DNA from 2 places in the Paraburkholderia sp. J76 genome. Region 1 is predicted to be linked to the other one. Evidence: riboswitches for the same ligand, from Rfam matches in the RefSeq annotation. Region 1 holds a riboswitch; the other holds the start of a gene.
What was found. Region 1 has a riboswitch for thiamine pyrophosphate ahead of U5768_RS27925 (FAD-dependent oxidoreductase). Riboswitches for the same ligand answer to the same signal wherever they lie in the genome.
Positions count from the first base shown of each region.

Region 2: another riboswitch for thiamine pyrophosphate. It lies ahead of thiC (phosphomethylpyrimidine synthase ThiC); the one in region 1 lies ahead of U5768_RS27925 (FAD-dependent oxidoreductase).

Region 1 covers NZ_CAJMZJ010000018.1:74,387-80,168, forward strand. Annotated here, with positions in the region: gene U5768_RS27920 (ABC transporter ATP-binding protein/permease) at 1-1,594, opposite strand, end outside; TPP riboswitch at 1,892-2,005, shown strand; gene U5768_RS27925 (FAD-dependent oxidoreductase) at 2,281-3,429, shown strand; gene thiS (sulfur carrier protein ThiS) at 3,472-3,669, shown strand; gene U5768_RS27935 (thiazole synthase) at 3,761-4,576, shown strand; gene thiE (thiamine phosphate synthase) at 4,573-5,685, shown strand.
Region 2 covers NZ_CAJMZJ010000003.1:110,399-116,180, forward strand. Annotated here, with positions in the region: gene U5768_RS07075 (hypothetical protein) at 1-142, opposite strand, end outside; gene U5768_RS07080 (glycine zipper 2TM domain-containing protein) at 380-601, opposite strand; gene thiC (phosphomethylpyrimidine synthase ThiC) at 790-2,721, opposite strand; TPP riboswitch at 2,822-2,951, opposite strand; gene U5768_RS07090 (GreA/GreB family elongation factor) at 3,041-3,448, opposite strand; gene U5768_RS07095 (EamA family transporter) at 4,193-5,098, shown strand; gene U5768_RS07100 (entericidin A/B family lipoprotein) at 5,199-5,336, opposite strand; gene U5768_RS07105 (DUF1328 family protein) at 5,514-5,675, shown strand; gene U5768_RS07110 (ferritin-like domain-containing protein) at 5,742-5,782, shown strand, end outside.

The sequences.
Region 1 (5,782 bases):
CTTCGTCGAGGAACAGATAGTCGGGCTTGTGCAGCAGCACGCGGGCGCCGGCGAGACGTTGCTGCTCGCCCGGCGAGAGCACGCGCGACCAGTGCGCCGATTCGGCGAGACGATCCGCGTACTCTTCCAGGCGGCAGGCGCGCAGCGCTTCGCGGCAGTCTTCGTCGCTGTAGTCGTCGGCGGGCGAGGGGTAGGTGAGCGCCGCCTTGAGCGTGCCGATGGGCAGGTAGCTCTGCTGCGGGATGAACATCATGCGCGCATCCACGGGTGCGTCGATCGAGCCTTCGCCGAACGGCCACAGGCCCGCGAGCGCGCGCATCAGCGTGCTCTTGCCGGCGCCCGAGGGGCCGCGCACGAGCCAGCGCGAGCCCGGCTTGATGGCGATGTCGCGCACTTCCGAGAGCGGCATGCCGTTGGGCAGCGAAAGCTTGAGGTGGTCGGTGGCGAGTTCGTTGTTGTCGATGAAATGCAGGTTGATGCCGCCGTGCTCGGTGGCCGGCGAGACCGATTCCTTCAGGCGCGGCGAGTGCACCACGCGCACGAATTCGCGCAGACGGTTCACGGTAGCGCGCCATTCGACCAGCGTGGAGTAACTATTGATGAACCACGAGAACGAATCGCTCACGGTGCCGAAGGCCTGCGAGATCTGCATCAGCACGCCAAACGTGAAGGCGCCCGCGAAGTACCGCGGCGCGGCCACGACGAGCGGGAAGATGATGGCGATCTGGCCGTAGAAGCTCAGCACGAAGGTGAGGCGCTTCGTGTACTTCATCACGCGCCACCAGTTTTCGCGGATGTGCTGGAAGAGCCCTTGCGCGTTGCTGCGCTCGGTGTTCATGCCGTCGTAAAGCGCGATCTGTTCGGCGTTTTCGCGCAGGCGGATCAGGCCGAAGCGGAAGTCCGCTTCCACCTTTTGTTGCTGATAGTTGATCGACACGAGCGGGTGGCCGACCTTCTGGATCACGAGCGAGCCGAACACGGCGTAGAGCGCGGCGGCCCAGACCATGTAGCCCGGAATCGCGATCGGCGTGCCGCCCAGCGTGACCGTGAGCGCGCCCGCGAGCGTCCACAGGATCGTGATGAACGAGATGAGCGTGACGACCGTGGAGAGGAGGTCGAGCGTGAGCGAAAGCGTGGTCGTGGCGAACGACTGAAGGTCGTCGCTGATCCGCTGGTCGGGGTTATCGGCGAGACGGTCGCGCTCGATGCGGTAGAACGCGCCCTTGCCGAGCCACTCGTTCAGGAAGCGGTGGGTGAGCCACTGGCGCCAGCGAAAGCCGAGCATCTGCCGCAGATACCGGCCATACACCGCGAGGATGATGAAGCCGAACGCCAGCTCGGTGAAGGTCAGCAACAGTGGCGGGAAGCGCTTGACGTCCTTGGCCTGCAACGCGTTGTAGAACTCCGCGCTCCAGCCGTTCAGCCGCACGTTGATCCACACGACGAGCAGATTCATCACGATGATCGCGACGAGCAGACCCCAGGCGACCCAGCGTTCCTCGGACACCCAGTAAGGCTTGATCAGGCTCCACGCGGTGATCTTCTGATGCTCGTTCTGATCGGGCGTGGCGGGGGCAGCAGGTTGGTTGGTCATGTGCGTCCTGAAGATGTGGCGGCCCGCTCGGGGCATGCGCTCTCGCGCCGCATGGCGGCTGCGGGGCGGCGATTTTGCAGCGATTCTGTCGCCGGGCGCTTAAGTGAGTCTTAATCGGCGAAAAGCGGGCCGAAAGCGGAGACACAAGCGCGCGCCTGCGCCGCCGTGGCGTGGCGCCCATTGTCTCACCGCGCGGGCCTGCGAGGCGAAAGAGGCGGGCTCAGGGCATTGTGCCAGAGCCGGCGGCCCGTTCCGCCGAGGTTTGCGGGCCGCGCGGCTTTTGTGGTCTAATCGACTTTGACGAAACAGGGGTGCTTCACCGGTATGCGGGGCATGCCGTACTGAGGCTGAGAGAGACCCTTCGCACCCGATCCGGGTAATACCGGCGCGGGAAGTTTCAGAAAGTCTTGGCCGGCGCCCAGCCTTCGCAGGGCGCCAGGATTCCCGCCGGGCTGCGCTTTGGGCGCATCGGTTCGTACGAATTCCGCGAGTTTCGCATTCGTGCCGGGCCGTCTGCGCCGCATAGCCTCCACGGTCGGCCTTGCCAGCCGGTTTCGTCCTTGGGTACGTCTGCTGCTGCCGTACGGAAAGGATACGATGACCGCCTATTCTCTTTGCTCCCCGTTTTTTATCGCGTGCGCGGTGCCGTTCGCGTTGCCGTGCGCCTTGCGTGACGGAGCGCCGTCATGAGCCGCGCCCATCATCATCGCGCGGGCGGCATGCCCGACTTTGCCGTGCTGGGCGGCGGCTTGAGCGGCCGGCTCGTCGCATGGCATCTTGCCGGCGAGGGCCATCGCGTCGCGCTCTACGAACGTGGCGGCCCCGAAGGCGGCGAAGCCGCGGCCTGGGTCGCGGCGGCCATGCTCGCCCCTCTCGCGGAGGCGGCTGTGGCCGAGTTGCTCATCACCGAGCTTGGCATCGAGTCGCTCGAAACCTGGCCGCGCATTCTGGCCGGGCTGCCGCAGCCTGTGTTCTTCCAGCGCAATGGCACGCTCGTCGTCTGGCATACCGCCGATCGCACCGAAGCCCCGCTCTTCGAGCGCCGCGTGCGCGCCAACGCGCCGCGTTCGCTCGCCGAGTCGAACTTCGTCGCGCTCGCCGGCGCCCAGCTCGACGCAGCCGAACCGGCGCTCGCCGGGCGCTTCGCGCGCGGCTGGTTGCTCGAAGGCGAGGGCCAGCTCGACAATCGCCAGGCGTTGGCCGCTTTGGCCGCGGGGCTCGCCGATCGCGGCGTGGAGACTCACTGGCATACCACGGTCGACGAGGCCAACCCGCCGCTTGCGCGCGTGACGATAGATTGTCGCGGGCTGGGCGCCAAACCTGTGCTGCCGGGTTTGCGCGGAATTCGCGGTGAAGTCGCGCGCGTGCACGCGCCGGGCATCGCGCTCACTCGGCCGGTGCGGCTGCTGCATCCGCGTTATCCGCTCTATATCGCGCCCAAGGAGAACGACGTTTTCGTGATCGGCGCGACCGAGATCGAAGGCGAGGACCGTTCGCCTGTGAGCGTGCGCTCGGCGCTCGAACTGCTGAGCGCGGCGTTTGCGGTGCATCCGGCGTTCGGCGAGGCGCGCATTCTGGAGTTGAACACGCAGTGCCGCCCGACGCTGCCCGATCATCGCCCGGCGCTCATTTGGGACGGCAAGACCACGCTGCGCGTGAACGGCCTTTACCGGCACGGATTCATGATCGCGCCGGCAGTCGCCGACGAAGCCGCGCGCGTCGCCCAGGCGCTGCTCGACGAGCGCGTGAACGACGCCGATTCCTTCGAGTCGCTGCGCCGCGCCTCGCGCTGGGGCGAGATGCTCCACGTGCAGGGCGCGCACGAGCCGGCCTGAAGCGCTACCCGAAACAATCCGCAGTCTGAGAACGTATTTGCCATGGACATTCACATCAACCAGAAGCCGGTCACGCTGCGCGAGGGCGCGACTGTCGCCGATGCGCTCGCCGCATTTGGCGCGCGTCCGCCGTTCGCCGTCGCGCTGAACGGCGATTTCGTGGCGCGCGCCCAGCATGGCGCGCGCGCGCTCCAGGCGGGCGACCGCCTCGACGTCGTGAGCCCCGTGGCCGGTGGCTGAGCCTCGCTCGCTCAAAGCCTCCGGTCGCGCGCCGCCGCTTGTTGCACAGGTCGCGAGCGCTTTCACGACAACCGCCCAAGGATTCCAACCCATGACCACCACTCCCACCGCCGACGCGCTCACGCTCTACGGCGAAACCTTCGCGAGCCGCGTGCTGCTCGGCACGTCGCGCTATCCGTCGCTGCAATCGCTCGCCGATTCGATGGCGGCCGCGCGTCCCGGCATGATCACCGTCGCGCTGCGCCGCCAGATGAACGAAGGCACCGCCGAAGCGGGCTTTTTCGATCTGCTCAAGCGCCACGGCGTGCCGCTCCTGCCGAACACGGCCGGCTGTCTCACCGTCAACGAGGCCGTGACGACGGCGCACATGGCGCGCGAAGTCTTCGAAACCGACTGGATCAAGCTCGAACTGATCGGCGACGACTACACGCTGCAGCCCGACCCGGTCGGCCTGATCGAGGCCGCTGCGCGACTCGTGAAGGACGGCTTCAAGGTGCTGCCGTATTGCACCGAAGACCTCGTGATCGGCCGGCGCCTGCTCGACGCGGGCTGCGAGGCGCTCATGCCGTGGGGCGCGCCGATCGGCACCGGCAAGGGCGTGATCAATCCGTATGGCCTGCGCGTGCTGCGCGAGCGCTTGCCCGATGTGCCGCTCATCGTCGATGCGGGTCTCGGCGTGCCGTCGCATGCGTGCCAGGTGATGGAGTGGGGCTTCGACGGCGTGCTGCTCAACACGGCCGTGTCGCAGGCCACGCACCCCGATGCGATGGCGCGTGCGTTCGCGCTGGGCGTCGAGGCCGGCCGTGCGGCATTTCTCGCCGGGCCGATGGCCGAGCGCGAGGCGGCGGTGGCGAGCACACCCGTGGTCGGCATGCCTTTCTGGCACCAGGATGGAGACAAACGATGACCGAAACGCTGCGACTTAAGGACCGCGAACTGTTCTGGCCGCCCGCCGACGAACTCACCGAAACGGCGGAGCGCATTCGCGCGCGCCTGGGCGACTGGCAGCCCACGCATGCGCCGTGGCGCATCTGCCTCACGCCGCCCGACGTGCCCAACGGCGGCGATCTCATCATCGTCACCGACGCGGCGCCACATTTGGCCAACATCGCGCGCTGGATGACCGACGGCGCGGGCGTGATCGAAGCCGCGGGCGAAAACCCGAAGGCGGCGCGCGCCACACTGCATCTCGGCGGCGAACGTTACGCGCTCGAAGGCGAACTGGCGGAGGACTGGATTCCCGCGCTGGCGGCATTTCTCGACTGCGGCTTCGATCCGCACGACGCGCTCGTGCTCGCGCTCGCATGGCGCGACGGCGACGAGCAGCAGGCCGACGCGTGGCCCGTCGACATCGAGCGCTTCCCGCGTGTGCTGGGCCTGCCCGCCGCGCCCCCGCAGCCGTTCGCGCCGTGCCCCGCGAAGCTTGGCCTCTATCCGGTGCTGCCCACGGCGGATTGGGTCGAGCGCGTGCTCGACTACGGCGTGAAGACGGTGCAACTGCGTAGCAAGCAGCCGAAATCGCCGGCGCTCACGCAGGAGATCGAGCGCTGCGTCGCGGCGGGCCGCAAGCACGACGCGCAACTGTTCATCAACGACCACTGGCGCGAGGCCGTCGCGGCGGGCGCCTACGGCGTGCACCTCGGCCAGGAGGACCTGCGCGAAGCCGACCTCGGCGCGATCGCGGCGGCCGGCGTGCGTCTTGGCCTTTCGACGCACGGCTACTTCGAGATGCTCACGGCGCTGCACTTCCGCCCGAGCTACCTCGCGTGCGGCGCGGTCTTCGCGACGACGACCAAGGCGATGCCCACGGCGCCCCAGGGCCTCGCGCGTCTTGCCCGCTACGTGAAGCTGCTGGACGGCGTCGTGCCGATGGTGGCGATCGGCGGCATCGACGGCAATGTGCTGCCCGAGGTGCTCGCCACGGGCGCGGGCAGCGCGGCCGTGGTGCGCGCCGTGACGGAGGCGGCCGACCCGCCTGCCGCGGTTGCTGCATTGCGCAACGCGTTTACGCAATAATGGTCCGCCCTGGCTTCGGGCTGCGCCGCACGCGCGACCCGGAGCCGAGGTGGCCGCAACCCCGCGACAGCGGGCAACGTGTGGCCTACATCAACGG
Region 2 (5,782 bases), on a different contig from region 1:
TTGGCGCGGTTTGCTGGGTGGCCGCCACGGGCACCGTGCCGTAATAGTAGGGGCCGTAGCCGTACGGGGAATAGTAGTAGCAGCCGGAAAGCGACAGGAGCATGCTCGCGGCAGCGATCATCGACACAGACGGACGTTTCATGGCGCGCTCCGCGGGTGGCGAACGGCCGCGCGGGTTATATCGTCTTCAGGCTTGGGCCGTTCGATCGTTCGACTTTACGCCGTACCTCGGCGTTTTGCGCACGTTATTGCTGGAGGCCCAAGGCTGTACCCAAGGCTCAAGCAAACGCGGCGCAGCCCCTGAGGGTCTGCGCCGCGCATCCTTCCCTGATGCACGCCTTGAGCGGCGTGTTGCCTGTCGTGTCGTGTTCTGCTTTTTTTACTTGCCAACCTGGTTGCCGATCACGCCGCCTACTGCCGCACCGCCCACGGTGGAAAGCGCATTGCCGCCAATCGCGGCGCCGGCCGCGCCGCCCACGCCTGCGCCAATGACCGTATCGCGATCGCGCGTCGACATGCCGTCGCAAGCCGAAAGACTGCCCAGCATGGCAACGAGCGTCGTTACCGTCAGCAGCGTGCCTGCACGTTTGAGCGTTTTCATTTCCGACTCCCCACGCATGTGCGTTTGAGTGTGCGGTACGACATACGCGGAACGCGCACATCGCCCCTCCAATACCTTTATCGTAGGCAGGCGACCCGTATCCAGGTGTGTGCGCTTGTCAGCGAGTTGTGCGAGTCGTTAGAAAATGTTTCGGCGGGCCGCGAGGGCCCGCCGGGCGGGGCAAGCGCTTACTGGCGCTGATAAATCTCCGCGCCTTGCTTGACGAACTCGACGGCCTTCACCTCCATGCCCTTCTTCAGGGCCTCGTCGTCGCTCATACCCTGCTTCGCGGCGAAGTCGCGCACGTCCTGCGTGATCTTCATCGAACAGAAGTGCGGGCCGCACATCGAGCAGAAGTGCGCGACCTTGGCCGAGTCCTTCGGCAGCGTTTCGTCGTGGAACTCGCGCGCCTTGTCCGGATCGAGACCGAGGTTGAACTGGTCTTCCCAGCGGAACTCGAAGCGCGCCTTGGAGAGCGCGTTGTCGCGCACCTGCGCGCCCGGATGGCCCTTCGCGAGATCGGCCGCGTGCGCCGCGAGCTTGTACGTGATGATGCCGTCCTTCACGTCGTCCTTGTTCGGCAGACCCAGGTGTTCCTTCGGCGTGACGTAGCAGAGCATGGCCGTGCCGAACCAGCCGATCATCGCGGCGCCGATGCCCGAGGTGATGTGGTCGTAGCCCGGCGCGATGTCGGTGGTGAGCGGCCCGAGCGTGTAAAAGGGCGCTTCCTTGCACCAGTCGAGCTGGAGATCCATGTTCTCCTTGATGAGCTGCATCGGCACGTGGCCCGGGCCTTCGATCATCACCTGCACGTCGTGCTTCCACGCGATCTGCGTGAGTTCGCCGAGCGTCTTCAGTTCGCCGAGCTGCGCTTCGTCGTTGGCGTCGTAGATCGAGCCGGGACGCAGGCCGTCGCCAAGCGAGAAGCTCACGTCGTACTCCTTCATGATTTCGCAGATCTCTTCGAAATGCTCATAAATGAAGGACTCCTTGTGATGCGCGAGACACCACTTGGCCATGATCGACCCGCCGCGCGAGACGATGCCCGTCATGCGGTTGGCGGTGAGCGGCACGTATTGCAGGCGCACGCCCGCGTGGATCGTGAAGTAGTCCACGCCTTGCTCGGCCTGTTCGATGAGCGTGTCGCGGAACATTTCCCACGTGAGATCCTCGGCCTTGCCGTTGACCTTCTCGAGCGCCTGGTAAATCGGCACCGTGCCGATCGGCACCGGCGAATTGCGGATGATCCACTCGCGCGTTTCGTGAATGTGCTTGCCGGTCGACAGATCCATGACCGTGTCGCCGCCCCAGCGGATCGCCCACGTCATCTTGTCGACTTCCTCGCCGATCGACGACGTGACCGCGGAATTGCCGATGTTCGCGTTGATCTTCACGAGGAAGTTGCGGCCGATGATCATCGGCTCGCTTTCCGGGTGGTTGATGTTCGCGGGGATGATGGCGCGGCCACGCGCGATTTCGTCGCGCACGAATTCGGGCGTGATTTCCTTTAGCGCGTTCTCGCCGAACGCCGCGGCGCCGAATGCCTGGCCCGGATGCTGGCGGCCCATCATCGCGGCGAGCTTCGCGCCGTTCGGGCCGCTTTGCTTGAGGCTTTCCAGATATTCGGCACGGCGCTGGTTCTCGCGAATCGCGATGTATTCCATCTCGGGCGTGACGATGCCCTGGCGCGCGTAGTGCATCTGCGTGACGTTCTTGCCTTTTTTCGCGCGACGCGGCGTGCGGTGCAGGCCCGGAAAACGCAGTTCGGCGGTGGCCGGATCGGCGGCGCGCTCGCGGCCGTATTCGGAGGAGAGGCCCGGCAGCGCTTCGGTGTCGCCGCGCTTTTCGATCCAGTTCTGGCGCAGCGCGGGCAGGCCCGCGCGAATGTCGATGCTGGCTTCCGGGTCGGTGTACGGCCCCGAGGTGTCGTAGACATAGACCGGCGGATTCTTCTCGCCGCCGAAGCCCGTAGGCGTATCCGCTTGCGTGATCTCGCGCATCGGCACGCGGATATCGGGCTGCGAACCGGTCACGTAGATCTTGCGGGAATTGGGCAGCGGCGCGATCGCGGCTTCGTCGACGTGCGCGTTGGCGGAAATGAACTTCGGATTCGCGTTCATGCGTCTCTCTCCATGGAAAGCCAAGTGGGAACAACGGCTTAGCAGGAGACGAGACGGAACGTGGACGGACTTCGCTGTGATGGGTGAGGCTTGAGCGATGTTGCGAAGTCCGGACGCTTCCCTGCGCTGGCATTATCCAGATCAGGTTCAAAGGGTATTTCTCACCCGCGAAATACGCTGCACGACTTTCGTTCGATGCGGCGCATGACGCAGGACCCCCGCGTAAGCAAGGCCAAACGATACACCGCGCTGCGACGATCTGGCAAGTGCCTTCGCCAGTGAGATGTGCCAGGCGCGAACTGGCGCAGCTTGCGGCGGCTTACAACGTGAAATCGTTCGAAGCTTCGGGCTGAAACAGGATGCGCTCGATTTTCAGCGTTTCGACCGCGCCTCCCGGCGTGGTGAAGCGCACGCTGTTGCCGCGCTTCGCGCCGAGGAGCGCGAGACCCGCGGGCGAGAACACGTTCAGCCGCCCGGCGTCGACGTTCGCTTCATGCGGATAGACCACGGTGTACGTGAGCGCTTCGCCGTTGCGCTCGTCCACGAGCGTCACCTGCGAGTTCATCGTGACGACATTCGTGGCCACGTCGCGCGGCTCCACGATCGCGGCGTGCTCGAGCAATTCGTCGAGCATGGCCAGGCGTTCGGGCGCGGCGCCCGGCTCTGCGGCGCACTTCTCCAGGCGGGCGACATCGAGTTCGGTGAGGTAGCGCATTTTCTTCGACATGGCGGGTCTCCTTGCGATCCAGAAAAAGTCGAGGTTAGGGCGAGGGCTGGCGGCCCAGATAGCGCGAAGGGGCGCGGGGCCGCAGCGGGGCGCAACGGATCGGCCCGGAGCCCGACCGAACGGCTCCGATAAGGTGGGGAGGCGGGTTCAGTGCGGGCGCCGGGCGGCGCAGAGCGGGGCCGACAGCGCAGCGGACAGTGACGGCAAGGCGCGCGGGCGGGTGGACACGGATCTCGGCGCCAGTCGCTCGCGGGCCGGCCGCAAGCGCGCCGGCGCGCTGCGAAGAGCGCGCGGCGGCAAGGCGGGAGCGGGAGGCGAAACGAGCGAAAACATGGCGGGCGGCGTGTCTCGAACAGGTAATTGAAAGTTAAACGTAATACTCGATCATGCTAGCACGATCTCACAAAGCCGGCGCGCGCGTGGACGCGCTGGCTTTGCAGTGAGCACAGTCTAGAGCAAACGCCATGACGCAGCGCGCATAAAGCCTACTGAAAGCCGCCGCAACGACCGGCGATACTGCATAATGCGGGTCGCCCGTCCCGGGTGTCCTTCGTACTCCGACTTTTTTGCGTTCTTGCGCACCTGCACCATGCTGTCGAGCTTTACCCGTCCCGCCGCCTTGCCGCCGGGGCGCCCGCGGTTCAGCCATTCACGCGCCGCGGCGAAATGACGATGCCTCCCCCTTTGCATTCTCGCGTGAATTCTCGATCGTTCCTCGCCGGAGCCCTGCGGGCCGCAGCGGCGCTGTGGCGTTTTGTGCGCGGCGTGCGGCTGCCGCAATCGCGCGCCGGGCGCGTCGCGCTTTCGCTTGGCGTTGTCTACTTTGTCTGGGGCTCGACGTATCTCGGCGTGAAAGTCGCGCTTGACTCGTTTCCGCCGCTGCTGCTTTCCGGCCTGCGTAATCTGCTCGCCGGCATCGGCCTGTTCGTGTTCGCCATGCGCCGGCGACCCGTCATGCCGACGCTCCTCGAAGTGCGCAACGCCGGCGTGGTGGGCACGCTGCTCGTCGGTCTGTCGAGCGGCATGCTCGCTTACGGCATGCGTACCGTAGGAACCGGCACGGCGGCCGTGATGGTCGCGACGGTGCCGCTCTTTGCTACCGTGATCTCGGCGGTTACCGGCCGGCGCGTGGCGAAGGCCGAATGGGCCGCCGTCGCGCTCGGGCTCGTCGGTATTGCGATTCTCAGCCATGGCGGCGGGGCTTCGGGCTCCGCGGGCGGCAGCCTCGCTATTCTGTGCGGCGCGCTCTTTTGGGCGATCGGCGCGCATCTGGCGGGCAAGCTCAGATTACCCACGGATCTCTTTATCGCGACCGCGCTGCAAATCGGCCTCGGCGGCGCCATGTCGACCGCGGTCGCGTTGGTCACCGGCGAACGCATGGGCGAGTTGCATTTTTTGCCGCTCGCGGCATTCCTCTACCTGATGCTCATCGGCACGATGGCGGCCTACGTCGCGTATGGCTATCTGATCCGCCATACCAGCCCGCTCGTCGCGAGCAGTTGCATGTATGTGAATCCTGTCGTTGCGGTCGCGCTCGGCGCGCTGCTGCTCGGTGAGCCGGTCACGGGCGGCACTGTCGTCGCGACCGTGCTGATTCTCGGCAGCGTGGGTTTGTCCTTTATCTTCGACGACCGCCGCCGTACGTCCTGAATCCTCGCGTCCCGTTAGACACATGCACGCGGCCGCTGCGCATCCGAAGATGCGCAGCGGCCGCGTTTTCTTCGTTCCCCGGCGATCAACTGATCAACTGTTACTTCGCCTTTTCCGCGGAGTTCGTGAGGGCGTGGCCGCCTGCGGAAACGTCTTCGCCGGCACCCGCCATCGTGTTGCAGGCGGAAAGTCCTGCCAGCGAAGCGGTAACGAGAAACAGGGCAATCAGGCGTTTCATGAGGAAGTCCTCCACGGTGTCTAGGAATCCCCTCTACAGCACGTGGCGTGCCCGGTCATTTATGCCGCTTGCGGGGGCTGCGAACAGGCGCCGGGTCCGCTGCTTGCGCAAGCACTGACGCAGGCGCGACGTAGCGCAGCACATTCGCCGAAAAGACGACCGCAGGAGGACTACGCCATGCTTCACTACGCCATCGTGTTTTTTATCATCGCGATTATCGCCGCGGTGTTCGGCTTCACCGGCATCGCTGCGGGCGCGGCCGAGATCGCCAAGATCCTGTTCTACATCTTCCTCGTGGTCTTCGTGGTCACGCTGCTGCTTGGCGTGATGCGCGGATGACGCTCGCGACGCAAAACCGACGCCGCTCAACCCCACTCATGCATGCCCTATTCGAAGGAGAGTCAGATGTCGAAGACATACGCTACGTTTGAGTTCGACCTCAAGCG